One region of the Telluria sp. ZT3P39 genome, then DNA from elsewhere that is predicted to be linked to it. Evidence: predicted binding sites of a transcription regulator. Region 1 holds the regulator's gene; the other holds the start of a gene.

What was found. Region 1 encodes HrcA, which represses chaperone genes, less so after heat shock. Its sites were predicted from a motif close to TTAGCACTCNNNNNNNNNGAGTGCTAA; they were not measured.
Region 2: groES (co-chaperone GroES) is a predicted target of HrcA. The motif match lies at 5,546-5,572, and genes of this name have one in related genera.

The regions. Positions count from the first base shown of each region.
Region 1 covers NZ_JCASIH010000013.1:7,785-16,508, forward strand. Annotated here, with positions in the region: gene AC56LR_RS13605 (peptidylprolyl isomerase) at 15-1,421, shown strand; gene pdxA (4-hydroxythreonine-4-phosphate dehydrogenase PdxA) at 1,426-2,493, shown strand; gene rsmA (16S rRNA (adenine(1518)-N(6)/adenine(1519)-N(6))-dimethyltransferase RsmA) at 2,516-3,283, shown strand; gene AC56LR_RS13620 (hypothetical protein) at 3,550-3,723, shown strand; gene AC56LR_RS13625 (hypothetical protein) at 3,887-4,525, opposite strand; gene AC56LR_RS13630 (hypothetical protein) at 4,545-5,135, opposite strand; gene AC56LR_RS13635 (HAD family hydrolase) at 5,339-6,052, shown strand; gene hrcA (heat-inducible transcriptional repressor HrcA) at 6,113-7,129, shown strand; gene fur (ferric iron uptake transcriptional regulator) at 7,180-7,608, opposite strand; gene AC56LR_RS13650 (outer membrane protein assembly factor BamE) at 7,762-8,295, shown strand; gene dapB (4-hydroxy-tetrahydrodipicolinate reductase) at 8,308-8,724, shown strand, end outside.
Region 2 covers NZ_JCASIH010000038.1:11,731-20,454, forward strand. Annotated here, with positions in the region: gene AC56LR_RS20845 (c-type cytochrome) at 1-378, shown strand, start outside; gene AC56LR_RS20850 ((2Fe-2S)-binding protein) at 375-866, shown strand; gene AC56LR_RS20855 (xanthine dehydrogenase family protein molybdopterin-binding subunit) at 863-3,061, shown strand; gene AC56LR_RS20860 (sulfite exporter TauE/SafE family protein) at 3,110-3,916, opposite strand; gene AC56LR_RS20865 (EVE domain-containing protein) at 3,916-4,386, opposite strand; RNA gene ssrS (6S RNA) at 4,470-4,651, opposite strand; gene AC56LR_RS20875 (cell division protein ZapA) at 4,696-5,007, opposite strand; gene AC56LR_RS20880 (hypothetical protein) at 5,004-5,294, opposite strand; gene groES (co-chaperone GroES) at 5,659-5,949, shown strand; gene groL (chaperonin GroEL) at 6,005-7,651, shown strand; gene AC56LR_RS20895 (YdeI/OmpD-associated family protein) at 7,777-8,337, shown strand; gene AC56LR_RS20900 (hypothetical protein) at 8,439-8,724, shown strand, end outside.

The DNA of each region.
Region 1 (8,724 bases):
TGAGTGCTTTCCAGATGACGCGTTCCACCCGTTTGCACATTTCCAAGCTTGCACGCAAGCCTGCAGCGAACCTTGCAGCAGTGCTGCTGTGCGCACTGACCGCCGGCCAGGTCCTGGCCCAGGCCGCGGCCCCGGCTGCCGCCGCCAAGCCAGGCAGCGGCTTCCTGCCGCCGGCGTCAAGCAGCACCAAGGTGATCGATTCGATCCACGTCGTCGTCAACGACGAGGTGATCACCAAGAACGAGGTGCGCAACCGCGCCGTCCAGACCGCGCAGAACCTGAAGGCGCGTAACGTGCAGCTGCCGGACCAGGCCACCCTGGAGCGCCAGGTGGTCGAGGCGATGATCGTCGAGCGCGCGCAGATCCAGCTGGCCAAGGAAATGGGCGTGCGCGTCGACGACCGCACCCTCGACGCCACCATCGGCCGCATCGCCGAGAACCAGAAAATGACGGTGCAGGAGATGCGCAACCAGATGGAGAAAGAGGGGCTGACCTACTCGCAGTTCCGCGACGACATCCGCAACGAAATCCTGATGCAGCGCCTGCGCGAGCACGAGGTCGACGCCAAGATCCAGGTCTCCGAAGCCGAGATCGACACCTACCTGGCCGCCTCGAAAGCTGCAGCAAGCGAGAAGGTCGAGATGAACCTGTCGCAGATCCTGGTCGGCGTGCCCGAAAACGCCTCGCCCGAGCAGATCGCGGCGCGCCGCGCACGCGCCGAGGAAGTCGCGCGCCAGCTGCGCACCGGCGCCGATTTCTCCAAGATGGCCGCCACCTATTCCGAAGCCTCCGACGCCCTCAAGGGCGGCGAAATCGGCTGGCGCGACCCGGACCGCCTGCCGCCGGTCTTCGCCACCGAACTGCGCAAGCTGCAGCCGGGCCAGGTCACCCCGATCATCAAGACCAATGTCGGCTTCCACATCCTGCGGATGGCGGAAAAGCGCAGCGTAGCCGGCGCCGGCGAAAAAGAAGTGGTGCAGCAGACCCGCGCCAGCCACATCCTGATCAAGCCGACGCCGACCATGACGGCGGCCGAGGTCAAGCGCAAGATGGCAGAGCTGCGCGAAAAGATCGCCAACAAGTCCGCTACCTTCGAAGAGCTGGCGCGCCAGAACAGCCAGGACACGTCCACCGCGCCGAAGGGCGGCGACCTGGGCTGGCTGATGCCGGGCGACGCCGGTCCCGAATTCGACGCCGCCCTGAGCGGCCTGAAGCCGGGCGAGGTCTCGGACGTCATCGAGTCGCCGTTCGGCTTCCACCTGATCCGCGTGGCCGAGCGCAAGAGCGAAGACGTGAGCGCGCAGAAGGAACGTGGCCAGGCTCGCCAGGTCCTGCGCGAGCGCAAGGTACAGGAAGCGATGGAAGACTGGATGCGCCAGGTGCGCGATCGCGCCTACGTCGAGTTCCGCGAGGAGCAGTAATCCCATGGCCATGCCGGAGCTGAGCCGGCCGACGCATCGCCCCATCCTGGCGATCACGGTCGGCGAGCCCGCCGGCATCGGCCCGGAGATCTCGATCCGCGCGGCCTGGGCGCTGCGCGAATCCGCCAACTGCGTGCTGGTCGGCGACGCCGCCTTCCTGGCGCTCACCGCCAGCCTGATCGATCCAGGCATCCGCCTCGCGGCCCTGTCGATCCAGGCGCTGCGCAACGGCGGCCTGCCGCAGTTCGGCAAGGAGCGCCTGGCCGTGATCGACGTGCCGCTCGCCGCCTACGTGGTGCCGGGCACGCTCGACCCCGAAAACGGGCGCGCCGTGCTGGCCACCCTGGACCTGGCGATCGAGGGCGCCCGGTGCGGCTGGTTCGAAGGCATCGTCACCGCTCCGCTCCAGAAAAGCACGATCAACGATGCCGGCGTGGCTTTCTCGGGCCACACCGAATACCTGGCCGAGAAAACGGGCACGCCCAAGGTCGTGATGATGCTGGCCGGACAGCCTGGCGAAGGCCAGCCGTACTTGCGGGTGGCGCTGGCCACCACCCACCTGCCGCTGAAGGATGTTCCCGCCGCGCTGACGCGCGAGAACCTGGCGCAGGTCATCGACATCATCGACCGCGACCTGAAAGCAAACTTCGGCATTGCCGCCCCGCGCATCCTGGTCACCGGCCTGAACCCGCACGCGGGCGAAAACGGCTACCTGGGGCGGGAAGAAGTCGAGGTCATCACGCCGGTGCTGGAGGCCGCGCGTGCGCGCGGCATCGATGCGCGCGGCCCTTACCCGGCCGATACGCTGTTCCAGCCGAAATACCTGAAGGATGCCGACTGCGTGCTGGCGATGTACCACGACCAGGGCCTGCCCGTGCTCAAGCACGCCACCTTCGGGCGCGGCATCAACGTCACCCTCGGCCTGCCGATCGTGCGCACCTCGGTCGACCATGGCACCGCGCTCGACCTGGCCGCGCAGGGTCTTGGCCTTGCCGACTGCGGCAGCATGATCGAAGCGATCCGCGCCGCCATGGGCATGGCCGACGCGCGCCGCCAGTCCCACAATCAGTAAACAAGCAAGCAAGAAAGCACACATGAAACACGTAGCACGCAAGCGCTTCGGCCAGAACTTCCTGACCGACAAGATGGTCCTGAGCGACATCATCGACACCATTGCGCCGCAGCGCGGCGAGACCATGGTCGAGATCGGCCCGGGCCTGGCCGCCATGACGGCGCTGCTGCTCAAGCAGCTCGACCAGATGCACGTCGTCGAGCTCGACCGCGACCTGGTGGCGCGCCTGGAAAAGGCCTACCCGCGCGAAAAGCTCACCGTGCACTCGGGCGACGCCCTGAAATTCGATTTCGGCTCGATTCCGGTGCCGGAAGGGCAGCGCCTGCGCATCGTCGGCAACCTGCCGTACAACATCTCGAGCCCGCTGCTGTTTCACCTGGCCGAGTTCGCGCCGCTGGTCGAAGACCAGCACTTCATGCTGCAAAAGGAAGTGGTCGAGCGCATGGTGGCCGAGCCGGGCACCAAGGCCTATGGCCGCCTGTCGGTGATGCTGCAGTGGCGCTACGACATGAGCCTGATGTTCATCGTGCCGCCGACCGCTTTCGATCCGCCGCCGCGCGTGGATTCGGCCATCGTGCGCATGATCCCCAAGCGCGAGATGCTGGCATGCGACGGCGCCACGCTCGAGAAAGTGGTGGCCAAGGCCTTCTCGCAGCGCCGCAAGGTGATCCGCAACTGCGTGGCGGGCATGTTCACCGAGGCCCAGTTGGTCGAGGCCGGCATCGATCCGGGCGCCCGGCCGGAAGGCGTCGGGCTGGAGCAGTACGTGGCGCTGGCGAATTTGCTGTAAACGGTAGGGTGGTCGGCTTCGCCGACCGCGCGTTCAACGAACGTTAAAGAACCACGGTGCGTCTTCATAAGCATGATTTGAACGCGCGGGCGGGAAGACCCGCCCACCCTACCGCATCGCACAATCCCCGAACATCGCGCATTTTCGCCCTTCAAGCGCGCATTCCTGCAGTCCGTCGCACCCCGCTGGAGCCAAACTCCCCCATTGGCTAAAGTGCTTCCATCGACAGCCGGAAACGGCCCGCCACCCACCGAAGGAGCACGACAATGAACACCCTCAAGCACATGGAAGCCATCTTCCTCGCCACCCTGGTCCTGGCCGGCGTCAGCGGCTACGCTACGGCAGCTACCACCCGCGCGGCCGAGGCGTACAACGCCCAGGTGTCGGTCGGCGCCTCCCAGGTGGCGGTGGTGAAGGTCAGCGCCAAGCGCGCAAGCTAAGGGCGCCTTGCCCGGAAAATGGGCGAAAAAAAAGCCCGCTGTGAGGCGGGCTGAAATCCAATTCTTTTAAGGAGAGTTGGAGGAGACAGGAGCAAGTATGCTGCATTACAGCATATCAGTCCAATTCTCCTTTCGAATACGAGACATACGTTTCGTGAATAGCTCAGGTGCGTACGCAGTTGACGTCGATATTGGTCACTGCGGCATCGCCCATCGTACCGGTCGGGTTCGACACGGTGCAGAAAGCGCCGACCGGCTGGGTCACGATGGTGACGCCATAGGTCACGCCAAATGGCACCGCGAACGGCATCATGTATTCGAACGGCGCACCGGTGGCATCGGGCGTCGGCACGATCGAGCCGCCGCTGCTGCCGTTGGTAAGCTGCAGGCCGGTGTTGGCCGCGGTCAGGCCGATGACCTTGCCGCCGATGTTATAGGCATTGATCGAGCACGTGAAGCGCGCGTTAATCTGGGTCAGCTCGCCGCCCGTGCCATAGACGCTGCGCGGGAATTGCGTGTTGACGCCACAGGTCTGGTGCGCCGGTTGGGTCTTGATCGAGATGTTGAACTCATCGCCATAGCCGAGCCGGTTCGGGAAGGTGAATTCCACCGGGTCGAGCGCTTTTGCCGGCGGCGCCACGGCCAGGTCGTTGCCATTGGTGGTCAGCACCAGGCCAGGATAGGACAGGCCTTCGACAACGCCCTTGATGGAATAATTGTTGTCGTCGCCACCGCCGCCGCAGGAGGCGAGGCCAAGTGCCAGTACCAGTGCGCCGGCCGGACGGATCAGGGAAAACTTCATTGGGTAAGCTCCGGGAGAATTAAGGACGGTTGACGCAGGCGATGGCGACGTTGTTGACGTCGTTCGCGCCCATCACGCCGCTGCCGTTGGCAACCGTGCAAGTCTGGTTGTCGGGCTGGGTCAGGATGGCGACGCCATACGGCGCGTCTTCGTTCACCGGGGTCATGGCGAAGGTCGTGGCGCCCGCCGCAACCGGGATGCGGTCGGCGCCGTTGACCAGCACCAGGTTATTGCCCGTCAGGCCGGACACCGTACCGGTCAGCTTGTGCGTCTTGACGGTGCAGGCGATGACCACGGTGTTGATGGTGAAGGCGACCTTGCCGGTATTGCGGAAGGCCTCGCATTTCTCGGCATTGCTCGGGATGCTCTTGACCGTGACGTTATAGTCGGAATCGGTTTCCTGCAGCTGGCTGAAGAAGAAGGCTCCCGAACCGTTGGCCGTCGGGGCGATGGTCAGGTCGGATCCGCCATTGTTCTGCAGGACCAGGCCCGGTTTGGTTACGCCGGAAAACGAACCGCCCAGCCCCAGGTCGCCGTCGCTGCCGCCACAAGCGGACAGGGCCAGCGCGCACGCCAGCGCAGCACCGGCACGCAGGTAGGAACTCTTCATAATTTCTCCAAAAATCACAACTGGTGGAATGCACAACCGCGCACTGAAGGTGGCGGCGGATAGATAATCGCCCAACATTTTAGTCCATTTGGCAAGCTGCTGGACGGTTTGCCTTTGTATCGGGGTGTAACCGACGGGCCCGCATTGATTTCTAGTTCCGGGCTCGCTATGCTTGGCTGTACGTTTACGGAGCAGACCCCACCATGACACCCCAGCGCCGCCCCTGGCCCAAAGCCGTATTGTTCGACCTCGACGACACCCTGTGGCCGATCGCGCCGGTCATCATCGAGGCCGAGCAGGTGTTGTTTGCCTGGCTGCGCGAGCACGCGCCGCTGGTCGCGCAGCAGTTCACGATCGACACCCTGCGCCATGCGCGCCTTGAATTACTTGCACGCAAGCCCGAATTCCAGCTCGACCTGGGCGCCTTGCGCCGCGCCGGCCTCATTGCCGCCTTCGAGCAGGCCGGCGAAGATGCCGTCAAGGTCGAACTGGCCATGACCGAGTTCTTCGCCGCCCGCAACGCCGTGATTCCCTACGACGACGTGCTGCCCGGGCTGCTGCGCCTGAAGGGCAGGGTGCGCATCGCCTCGGTCACCAACGGCAATGCCGACCTGCAGACGATCGGCCTGGAGCGCCATTTCGAGGTCTCGGTCGCGGCCCCGAACTTCGGCGTGGCCAAGCCCGAACCGGCGATCTTCCTGGAAGCCTGCCGCCGGCTCGCCATTGCGCCGCAGGAGGCGGTGTACGTGGGCGACGACCTGCGCCTGGACGTGCAGGGCGCCCAGCGCGCCGGCCTGCGCGCCGTCTGGATGAACCGCATGGGCAAGGAAAACACCTTCGCCGGCGAGATCGAGCCGGACGCCGAGGTGCACAGCCTGGACGGCCTGGTCGACTGGCTCAAGCGCGCGCACGGATAACTGGCGCGGCCCGCGCCGGAGCGTGCATAATAGTAGCGGACCCTCCCGCCTTCCTGGAATATGCAACTCGAACCCCGCGCCCAGACCCTGCTCAAAGCCCTCGTCGAGCGTTACATCGCCGACGGCCAGCCGGTCGGATCGCGCGCGCTGTCGAAGATTTCCGGTCTCGACGTGTCGCCCGCCACGATCCGCAACATCATGGCCGACCTCGAAGAAATGGGCTATGTCTCCAGCCCGCACACCTCGGCCGGCCGCATCCCGACCCCGCGCGGCTACCGCCTGTTCGTCGATACTCTCCTCACGGTGCAGCATCTCGACGAGCACGCGATGGAATCGCACCAGATGCGCCTGCCCCTGCAGCATCCGCAAAAGCTCATCGCCAATGCTGCCCAGATGCTGTCCTCGCTGTCGCAGTTCGCCGGCGTGGTGCAAAGCCCGCGCCGCGAATCGGTGTTCCAGCAGATCGAATTCCTGCGCCTGTCCGAAAAGCGCATCCTGCTGGTCATCGTCGACCCGCGCGGCGACGTCCAGAACCGCCTGCTGCTGACCGACGTCGACTACACGCCGACGCAGCTGATCCAGTCGGCCAATTACCTGAACCAGAATTTCGCCGGCCTCACCTTCGACCAGGTGCGCCAGCGCCTCACCGGCGAACTGCGCGAGCTGCGCGACGACATGGGGCGCCTGATGGCGATGGCCGTGGAAACCGGCAGCGCGGCGATGGCCGAAGGCGACGACATGGTCATTTCCGGCGAGCGCAATCTGCTGTCGGTGTCCGACCTGTCCTCGAACATGAGCTCATTGCGCCAGATGTTCGACATGTTCGAGCAGAAGACGGGGCTGATGCAGCTGCTCGACGTGTCGAGCAAGGCAGGTGGCGTGCAGATCTTCATCGGCGGCGAATCGAAGCTGGTGCCGATGGATGAAATGAGCGTGGTGACCGCGCCCTACGAAGTCAACGGCCGCATCGTCGGCACCCTGGGCGTGATCGGCCCGACCCGCATGGCCTACGAGCGGGTGATTCCGATTGTGGATATTACGGCGAAGCTGCTGTCGAATGCGTTGAGCAATTCGTGAGGGGACCGCGGTGCGGAGTCCGTCGCGTACGGATCCGCATCCTTGCACCATCACCCCTTGCGTGGACACCCCACCTTGATACAGTTCCCGTAAATCGCCAGCGAATGCTCGGCGATCTTGTACCCGCGTTCGGCCGCAATCGCGTGCTGGCGCGACTCGATCTCTTCGTCGTAGAACTCTTCCACGTGACCGCAATCGAGGCACACCAGGTGGTCGTGGTGCGAGCCGGCGTTGAGCTCGTAGATGGCCTTGCCGGTTTCGAAGTGGTTACGGTTGAGCAGGCCGGCCTGCTCGAACTGGGTCAGCACGCGGTAGACGGTGGCCAGGCCCACGTCCATGTTCTCCGCTAGCAGGATCTTGTAGACATCTTCCGCCGTCAGGTGCCGAACGGAGCTGTTCTGGAAGATTTCCAGGATTTTCAGGCGCGGCAGGGTAGCCTTCAGGCCGCTGGCCTTCAGGTCGGTGGGATTGTTACTCATGTTTGTTGCTCGTATATTGGCGGAGTGCTTTATGATATAGCGTTTTGGAGCTCCCGCTCAAACGTTTTGAGGTTACCTATGCGCGTCAAACCAGCCGTTCTCCGTCGATTTTCAGCCCGGGCAGCCCTTGCGGCCGGCCTCGCGTGCACGCTGATGCTCTCTGGCTGCGCCGCCTGGCGCAACCAGACGCGCCCTGCGCCGCCGGTGAGCACGGACCCGGCCGCGGTTGCCGCCGACGCGCAGAAATCGGCGGCCGCCGCCAACGCCGGCGCCCAGACGGTCCAGGCCAGCAAGCTGCAGAAATTCATGTGGATCTTCTCGCCTTACCGCCCCGACATCCAGCAGGGTAACTTCGTCTCGCAAGAGATGCTGGCCCAGCTGAAAGAAGGCCAGACCAAGGAGCAGGTGCGCTTCATCCTCGGTTCGCCGCTGTTGACCGACATGTTCCACGCCGACCGCTGGGACTTCCCGTTCTACCTCGCGCGCGGCAACGGCGAGCTGACCACCAGCCGCGTCACCGTCTTCTTCAAGGACGACAAGGTCGCGCGCTTCGAAGGCGGCAACCTGCCGACCGAACGCGAATACATCGACCGCATCGCCGGTCCGGCCAAGGTCAGCACCAAGGCCAAGCAGGAAACCCGCCCGGTCGAACCGGTCAAGGTCGGCGGCGCCCCGGTCATCCAGTAACGAGGCCACAGCATGACGACGCAACTGAAGATCGCCGTTGCCGGCGCCAGCGGCCGCATGGGCCGCATGCTGGTCGAAGCCATCCAGGCCGCGCCGGACGCCATCCTGGCCGGCGCGCTCGACATCGCCGGCTCGCCCGCGATCGGCACGGACGCCGGCGCCTTTGCCGGCCAGCCGACCGGAGTGCTGATCCAGTCCGACCTGGCAGCCGCTCTGGCCAATGCCGACGTGCTGATCGACTTCACCCGTCCCGAAGGCACGCTGCGCCACCTCGAATACTGCGCCGCCAACAATGTGCAGATGGTGATCGGCACCACCGGCTTCGACGATGCCGGCAAGGCTGCGATCCGCGCGGCCGGCGAGAAGGTCGGCGTGGTGTTCGCCCCGAACATGAGCGTGGGCGTGAACGTCACCCTCAAGCTGCTCGAG
Region 2 (8,724 bases), on a different contig from region 1:
CCGGCCAATACGCCGGGCAGCCTTCCCGTCCCCGCCGCCGACGGGGACGACGCGCAGCAGATGCGCATGGGTTACGAGGTCTACGCGATGGCCTGCGCGCGCTGCCACGACGCCGGGCGCGATGCCGGCTCCGGCGCCGCGCTGCCGCTGCAGAAAGCAGTCGCACTCTACGACCCGGACCCGCGCAACCTGGTCCACCTGATCAGGGAAGGCGTCACGCCCCCGAACGGCGAGCCGGGACGCTTCATGCCGGCTTTTGGCGCGATGCTCAACGATGCGCAAGTGACTGCATTGGCCGCCTACCTGCGGCGCTACGGAGCCAAGGCGGCACCCTGGCCGGATCTCGAGGACAGCGTCCAGAAAGCCAAACAACCATGACCACCTTCCGCCTGCAGGTCAACGGCAAGCCGCACACGGTCGACGTCGATCCGGACACGCCGCTGCTCTACGTGCTGCGCAACGACCTCAAGCTCAATGGCGCGAAGTTCGGCTGCGGCCTGGGGCAATGCGGCTCCTGCACCGTGATGCTCGACAAGGCGCCCGTGATGTCCTGCGTGCTGCCGGTGGCGCTGGTGGGCGCGCGCGCCGTGCGCACGGTGGAGTCGCCCGGCAGCCGCTGGGTGCCGGGCGTGGTGCTGCGGCAGGCCTTCATCGACGAGCAGGCGGCGCAATGCGGCTACTGCATCGCCGGCATGATCATGCGCGCCACCGCCCTGTTCGAACAGGTCCCTGCGCCGAGCGATGAGCAGATCCGCAGCTGGATGCAGCCGAACCTGTGCCGCTGCGGCACCCACATGCGCATCCTGCGCGCGGTGCGGCGCGCCGCCGACGTGCTGGCAACGCAACCGGTGCGAAACATACGATGAGCAGCGATCCTCGCGACAAGGGCCGCCGCCGCTTCCTGGCCGCGAATGGCTTCCTGATGCTGTCCTTCGCGCTGCCTTCACATGCGCAAGGCGCGAAGCTGCCGGGAAGCCTGGACAAGACGCCCTGGCTGGACGCCTGGATCCGGGTCGGCGCCGACAACCGCGTCACGGTCTTCACCGGCAAGGTGGAGCTGGGCCAGGGCATCCGGACCGCGCTGCTGCAGGTGGCCGCGCACGAGCTGCAGATCGATCCGGGACGCCTGGAGCTGGTCACCGCCGACACCGACCGCACGCCCGACGAAGGCTATACCGCCGGCAGCCATTCGATGCAGGACAGCGGCACCGCGCTGCGCCATGCGGCGGCCCAGGTGCGCGCGCTGCTGCTTGCCAGGGCAGCCGCGCGCCTGGCCGTGCCGGCGGCGCTACTTGTGCAAACCAACAGCGTGTTCCGCGCACCCGACGGCCGCCGCGTCAGCTTCGGCGAGCTGGTGGCCAACGGCCAGCAGCACGTGCGCGCCACCGGCGCCCTGCCCCCGCGCCAGAAGGGCGCACCGCGTTATGCCGGCGTGACGCTGCCGCGGGTCGACATCCCCGGCAAGCTGAAAGGCGAACTCGCCTACGTGCACGACCTGCGCCTGCCCGCCATGGTGCATGCGCGGGTGGTGCGCCCGCCGTCAAGGACGGCGCGGCTGCTCGCGGTCGACACTGCGCAGGTGATGCGCCTGCCCGGCGTGCTCGATGTCGTGCGCGACGGCCGCTTCCTGGCCGTGATCGCGGACGAGGAGTGGCGCGCGGTGAAGGCCGCAAGCGCGCTGGCGCGGGCGGTGCGCTGGGAGACGCCGGCCCTGCTCCCGGCCGGCCAGGACGTGGCGACGCTGGTGCGCAGCCTCCCCTCGCAGCCGCAGCAGATTCTTGCGCGCGGGGTTCCAGGCGCCGCCGGCCAGACCCTGCGCGCGACCTACACCCGCCCGTTCCAGCTGCATGCGTCCTTGGGGCCATCCTGCGCCGTCGCGCAACTCGAAGAGGGCCGCTACACCGTGTGGACCCATTCGCAGGGCGTGTTCCCGCTGCGCGCCGCGCTGGCCGAACTGATCGGCGCGCCCGAGGAGGCGATCCGCTGCGTGCACATGGAAGGTTCCGGCTGCTACGGCCACAACGGCGCCGACGACGTGGCGGCCGACGCGATCCTGCTGGCGCGCGCCTTCCCCGGCAACCCGGTGCGGGTGCAGTGGATGCGCGAGGAAGAGCATTGCTGGGAGCCCTACGGCCCGGCGATGGTGGCCGAGGTGCGGGCGACCCTGGACGCGGCGGGCCGCATCGCCGACTGGCGGTACGAGGTCTGGAGCCAGCCGCACAATACGCGCCCCGGCAAGGCCGGCAACCTGCTGGCCGCCACCCACCTGGCGCGGCCGTTTGCGCCACCCGCGCCGAAACCGATCCCGCAGCCGCAGGGCAGCGGCGACCGCAATGCGATTCCCTATTACGTGCTGCCGAACGCCCGCGTGACCCACCGCTTCCAAGCGGCAGGCCCCTTCCGCACCTCGGCCCTGCGCTCGCTCGGCGCCTACTGCAATGTGTTCGCCATCGAGAGCTTCATGGACGAACTGGCGCGCGCGGCAAAAAGCGACCCGGTGGCCTTCCGCCTGCGCCACCTGGAGGACCCGCGCGCGATCGCGGTGGTGAAGCTGGCCGCTGCGAAGTTCGGCTGGGATGCGTATAAAAAAACGGCGGGCCGCGGCCGCGGCTTCGCCTTTGCCCGCTACAAGAACCTGGCTGCTTACTGCGCCATCGCGCTGGAAGTCGAGGTAGCCCTCGACACCGGCTTCGTGCGCATCACGCGCGCCATCGCCGCGGTCGATTGCGGCGAGATCGTCAGCCCCGATGGGGTGCGCAACCAGATCGAGGGCGGCATCCTCCAGTCGTCGAGCTGGACCCTGTTCGAGCAGGTGCACTTCGACGCTCAAGGCGTGCTGACCCAGGACTGGGCCAGCTACCCGATCCTGCGCTTCGATGGCGTGCCTGGCCGCGTCGAGGTCCACCTGCTCGATCGTCCCGGCCAAGCTTTCCTGGGCACCGGCGAAGCCGCGCAAGGACCGGCGGCGGGGGCGCTGGCCAATGCGGTGGCGGATGCCTGCGGCGCGCGGGTACGGGATTTGCCGATGAACCGCGCGCGGATGCGGGGATTTGCTACGTAGATCGTTATCGGTTCCGTGATCGCACCCAATGGACTCGCTACTGAATCCCTACGGGTTGATGCCCTTCCAGAACATATACGCCGCGAGCGCATACAGGATCATCGCGAAGATCTTCTGCAGCCGGCGCACCGGCATCTTGTGCGCGGTGCGCGCGCCCAGCGGCGCCATGCTCACGCTGGCCAGCGCGATGACGGCCAGCGCCGGCAGGTAGATGAACCCGAGCGAGTAGTCGGGCAGCCCGGGCTCGCCCCAGCCGTAATACATGTTCGAAATGGTGCCCGACAGCGCGATCGGAAAGCCCAGCGCCGCGCTGGTGGCGACCGCATTGTGAATGCGCACGCCGCACCAGGTCATGAAGGGTACCGACACGAAGCCGCCGCCCGCGCCCACGATGCCCGACAGGGTGCCGATCACGCCGCCCGCCGCGAACATGCCCGGTCTGCCGGGCAGCTCGCGCGCGGCGGCCGGCTTTTTCCCGATCAGCATCTGGGTCGCCGAGAAGGCCACGAACACGCCGAAGAACAGGGCCAGCCTCGATGCATCCATCTGCTTGCCGATCCAGGGCCCGATCCAGGATCCGACCAGGATGCCTGGCGCCAGCAGCTTCACCACGGGCCACAGCACCGCGCCGTGCTGGTGGTGGGCGCGCACCGAGGACAGCGAGGTAAACAGGATGGTGGCGAGCGAGGTGGCGATCGCCATGTGGATGACCAGTTCGGGCTTAATGCCGCGTGCGGTGAACATCATCGTGATGAAGGGCACCAGCACCATGCCGCCGCCGATGCCCAGCAAGCCGGCCGCGAAGCCCCCGAATGCACCCATGGCCAGCAGCGCCAGGATCAGCTGGAAGTCCATCAGCGCTTCCCTTGCTTGAGCAGTGCGGTGATGGTGTTCCACTGGGCCTGCGTCACCGGCGAAATCGACAGGCGGCTGCCCTTCTGCAGCAGCACCATGTCCTCCAGCGCGGGCGTAGCGCGCATCTCGCTCAAGGGCAGGTAGCGCCCCGCTTCGATGGCGCGCACGTCGACCGAGATCCAGCGCGGCTCGTCTGGCGTCGCTTTCGGGTCGTGATAATGGGAGCTGGCGTCGAACTGGGTCGCATCCGGATACGGGTCGCTGGCCACTTCGGCGATGCCCGCCACGCCCGGCACCGCGCAGCTGGAGTGATAGAACAGGATGCCGTCGCCGACGGCCATTGCGTCGCGCATGAAGTTGCGCGCCTGGTAGTTACGCACGCCGAACCAGGCCACCGTCTGCCCGGGCGCGGCCAGCACGTCGTCGAAACTGACTTCGTCCGGCTCGGATTTCATCAACCAATAGCGCACCGCGCCTCCATCGAATACAAGACGCGCCAGGAGCGCGCGCAAAAAAAAGCGGCTGCGTACCAAGGTGCGCAACCGCTCGTGTGTGTAGCCCCGCCTGTGCCGTTATTGCCGGCATCCCGAACCAAAAGGCTCAAGGTGGTCGCAGTCAGCTCAATTTCGGGTTCGTCAAACTAGTGACGATCGCGCCCACCAAGCATTGTTCCACAACCTATGCGAAAGAATGGTTCAAGGAATATATGGCAAATCTCGAACACCGCAGGGTAGGCGCCAGTTTACTACGCTGGACGCCCATGTCAAACGAATTCAGGCCTAGGCGAGATTTTCTTGCGGCGACAAGGCGCTGTCGAGCACCGTGTGCATCGCTTCGAGTTTTTGCTTGACTTCGAGGATGGACATGTCCGATAGCGGCCCTTGCGGCGACTTCACCGACAGGAATTCGGCGGCCACGCTCAGCGCCGCCATCACGGCGATGCGGTCGGTGCCCTTGACCTTGCCCGAGTCGCGCAGCGCGCACATCTTGCCATCGAGGTAATGGACGGCTTCGCGCAGCGTTCGCTCTTCGCCTTCGCGGCAGGCCAGGCGGTAGGACTGGCCCATGATGCTGCAATCGAGATGGATCATTGGGTAGCCTCGCTGTCGTGTGCGGCGTTGGAGGCGCCGGCTTCGGCGGCCTCGCCGGCTTCGTCTTCGCCCGCGTCGGGATCGAGCGCGGCTTCAGGCGCCGGGAACTGCGCGAGCAGCGCTTCGACGCGGGCCTGGGCCAGCAGCATGCGCTCCTTGAAGGCGAGGTTTTCGGCGCTCAGCAGGCTGTTGGCCTGGCGCAGCAGGTAGTTCTCGGCACGCAATGACTGGGTCAGTTGGGCGAGCCGGTCAATTTTGTCGGAGAGGTCTTGGAATTCGGAAATCATTCGACACTATAGGTCCGGGATGGTTTTTCAGTCAACCGTAATGCACGCACCCTGAGCGGGCGCAAAAGCGTCGGTCGCGAGCCGTGCGGCATCGGCCTGCCATCCAGTATACCCTGCCCGCCTGTTGTCTGCGACACCACACCCGTCATGGGTAAAGCGCCCTGGCAAATTGCGATTTCTCAAATTAGTCGGTTATCAGCTTCACATTGAGCCTTGAAATAGGGGGTTATCGTCCCTATAATTAGCTCTCGTTAGCACTCGTTAGTTGAGAGTGCTAACAACCGATGTCACTCATTTTCTGGCGACGCCCTTGTATGGCGGCGCCAACCAGCTAGTCAAACCACTGAAAAACAAGGAGTTTTGCATGAACCTTCGTCCTCTGCACGATCGCGTAATCGTGAAGCGTCTCGACCAGGAAACCAAGACCGCATCCGGCCTGATCATCCCTGATGCAGCCGCCGAGAAGCCGGACCAGGGCGAAATCCTCGCCGTCGGCAACGGCAAGGTGCAGGACAACGGCCAGCTGCGCGCGCTCGAAGTGAAGGTCGGCGACCGCGTCCTGTTCGGCAAGTACTCGGGCCAGGCCGTCAAGGTCGATGGCCAGGAACTGCTGGTCATGCGCGAAGAAGACATCATGGCCGTCGTGGCCCTGTAATTCAAGCCCGCATTCCTCCCGCAATCCATTCACGCACTCATTCGGAGCACTACACATGGCAGCTAAAGAAGTAATCTTCGGCGACGCAGCGCGCGCCAAAATGGTCGAAGGCGTCAACATTCTCGCCAACGCAGTCAAAGTCACCCTGGGCCCGAAAGGCCGCAACGTCGTGCTGGAGCGCTCGTTCGGCTCGCCGACCGTGACCAAGGACGGCGTCTCGGTCGCCAAAGAAATCGAACTCAAAGACAAGCTGATGAACATGGGCGCGCAAATGGTCAAGGAAGTCGCTTCCAAGACCAGCGACAACGCCGGTGACGGCACCACCACCGCGACCGTGCTGGCGCAAGCCATCGTCCGCGAAGGCATGAAGTTCGTTGCCGCCGGCATGAACCCGATGGACCTGAAGCGCGGCATCGACAAGGCAGTTGCCGCCACCGTCGAAGAGCTGGCGAAGATCGCCCGTCCATGCACCACCACCAAGGAAATCGCCCAGGTCGGCGCGATCTCGGCCAACTCCGATTACTCGATCGGCGAGCGTATCGCCGAAGCGATGGACAAAGTCGGCAAGGAAGGCGTCATCACCGTGGAAGACGGCAAGTCGCTGAACGACGAGCTGGATATCGTGGAAGGCATGCAGTTCGACCGCGGCTACCTGTCGCCTTACTTCATCAACAACCCGGACAAGCAGGTCGCCGTTCACGAGAGCCCGTTCATCCTGCTGTGCGACAAGAAGATCTCGAACATCCGTGACCTGCTGCCGATCCTGGAACAAGTCGCGAAAGCCGGCCGTCCGCTGGTGATCGTCGCCGAAGACATCGAAGGCGAAGCGCTGGCGACCCTGGTCGTCAACAACATCCGCGGCATCCTGAAGACCGTCGCCGTCAAGGCGCCAGGCTTCGGCGACCGCCGCAAGGCCATGCTGGAAGACATCGCTGTCCTGACCGGCGGCCAGGTCATCGCAGAAGAAGTCGGCCTGACCCTGGAAAAGGTCACGCTGGCGGAACTGGGCCAGGCCAAGCGCGTCGAAGTCGGCAAGGAAAACACCATCATCATCGACGGCGCCGGCGCCGCTGAATCGATCGAGGCACGCGTCAAGATGGTGCGTATCCAGATCGAAGAAGCGACCTCGGACTACGACCGCGAAAAGCTGCAAGAGCGCGTGGCCAAGCTGGCCGGCGGCGTTGCCGTGATCCGCGTCGGTGCAGCCACCGAAGTCGAGATGAAAGAGAAGAAGGCCCGCGTCGAAGACGCACTGCACGCTACCCGCGCTGCCGTTGAAGAAGGCATCGTGCCAGGCGGCGGCGTTGCCCTGCTGCGCGCACGTTCGTCGATCAACATCAAGGGCGACAACCCTGACCAGGACGCAGGCATCAAGATCGTCCTGCGCGCCATGGAAGAGCCGCTGCGCATGATCGTCCAGAACGCCGGCGACGAGCCATCGGTCGTGGTCGCAGCTGTGATCGCCGGCACCGGCAACTACGGCTACAACGCCGCCAACGGCACCTACGGCGACATGGTCGAAATGGGCGTGCTGGACCCAGCCAAGGTCACCCGTTCGGCACTGCAGAATGCAGCGTCGATCGCCGGCCTGATGCTGACCACCGACTGCATGGTCTCGGAAGCGGCTGAAGACAAGCCAGCCGGCGGCATGGGCGGCATGGGCGGCATGGGTGGTATGGGCGGCATGGACGGCATGATGTAATTGTGCGGTTAGGCGCCGGTTTGATCCGGCGCCACCCCTTCGAAAAGCCTGCGGGGTTCGCGCCTCGCAGGCTTTTTTACTTCACGGAGAAACGCACACCCTCCGATCTGCCTGTTTGCCAGCCCATGACACCCACCTTCTTCGCCGATCCATCCGCCTTCCGCAGCTGGCTCGCCGCCAATTCGGCCAGCGCCACCGAACTGCTGGTCGGCTTCTACAAGACCGGCTCGGAGCACCCCTGCATGTCGTGGTCGGAGTCGGTCGACGAAGCCCTGTGCTTCGGCTGGATCGACGGGCGCCGCAAGCGCATCGACGACGAGCGCTACGTGATCCGCTTCACGCCGCGCAAGGCCACCTCGATCTGGAGTGTGGTGAACATCGCCAAGATCGACAAGCTGCGCGCCGAGGGCAAGATGCTGCCCGCGGGCGAGGCGGCCTTTGCGCTGCGCCGCGAGGCGAGGTCCGGCATCTACGCGCACGAGCGCAGCGATACGCCCGAGCTGTCCAGCGCTGAGCTCACGCTGTTCCAGCGCGACCCCGTCGCCTGGGAATACTTCCATGACGCACCGCCCGGCTACCGCAAGACCGTGCTGCACTGGATCACCGGCGCCAGGCAGGACAAGACGCGCGCCGGCCGGCTGGCCAGGCTCATGGCCGCCTGCGCGGCCCGTACGCGGCTTGCATAAGCCGGCCGAGCATCGTGGCGCCTGTTCCGGCGCTGGGTAAGTGATATTGCCGGGAGAACACGTCAAGGTGTAGACTTCCCTGTCACCCTACGAGGCTTTCCATGTTCCCACGCGCTGCATCCCGTCCTTCCCTGCTACTACTGGCCATCTCGCTGGCGACGGCCCTGGCGCTCGGGGGCTGCAGGCGCGCCGAGCCGGAGGCGCCCAAGCCGGCTCCGGCCCCGGTCAAGGAAGCACCGGCGCGCACCAAGGAGCAGGCGATGGCCGCCCTGCTCGCGGTGCCGGAACTGAAGGCCTGGTCGGAACAGATCGAGAAACGCTCGAAGGGCAAGGCGCATGGCGCGGTCATCGAGGACGATCCGGCGCCGCGCGTAATCAACGGCAGGA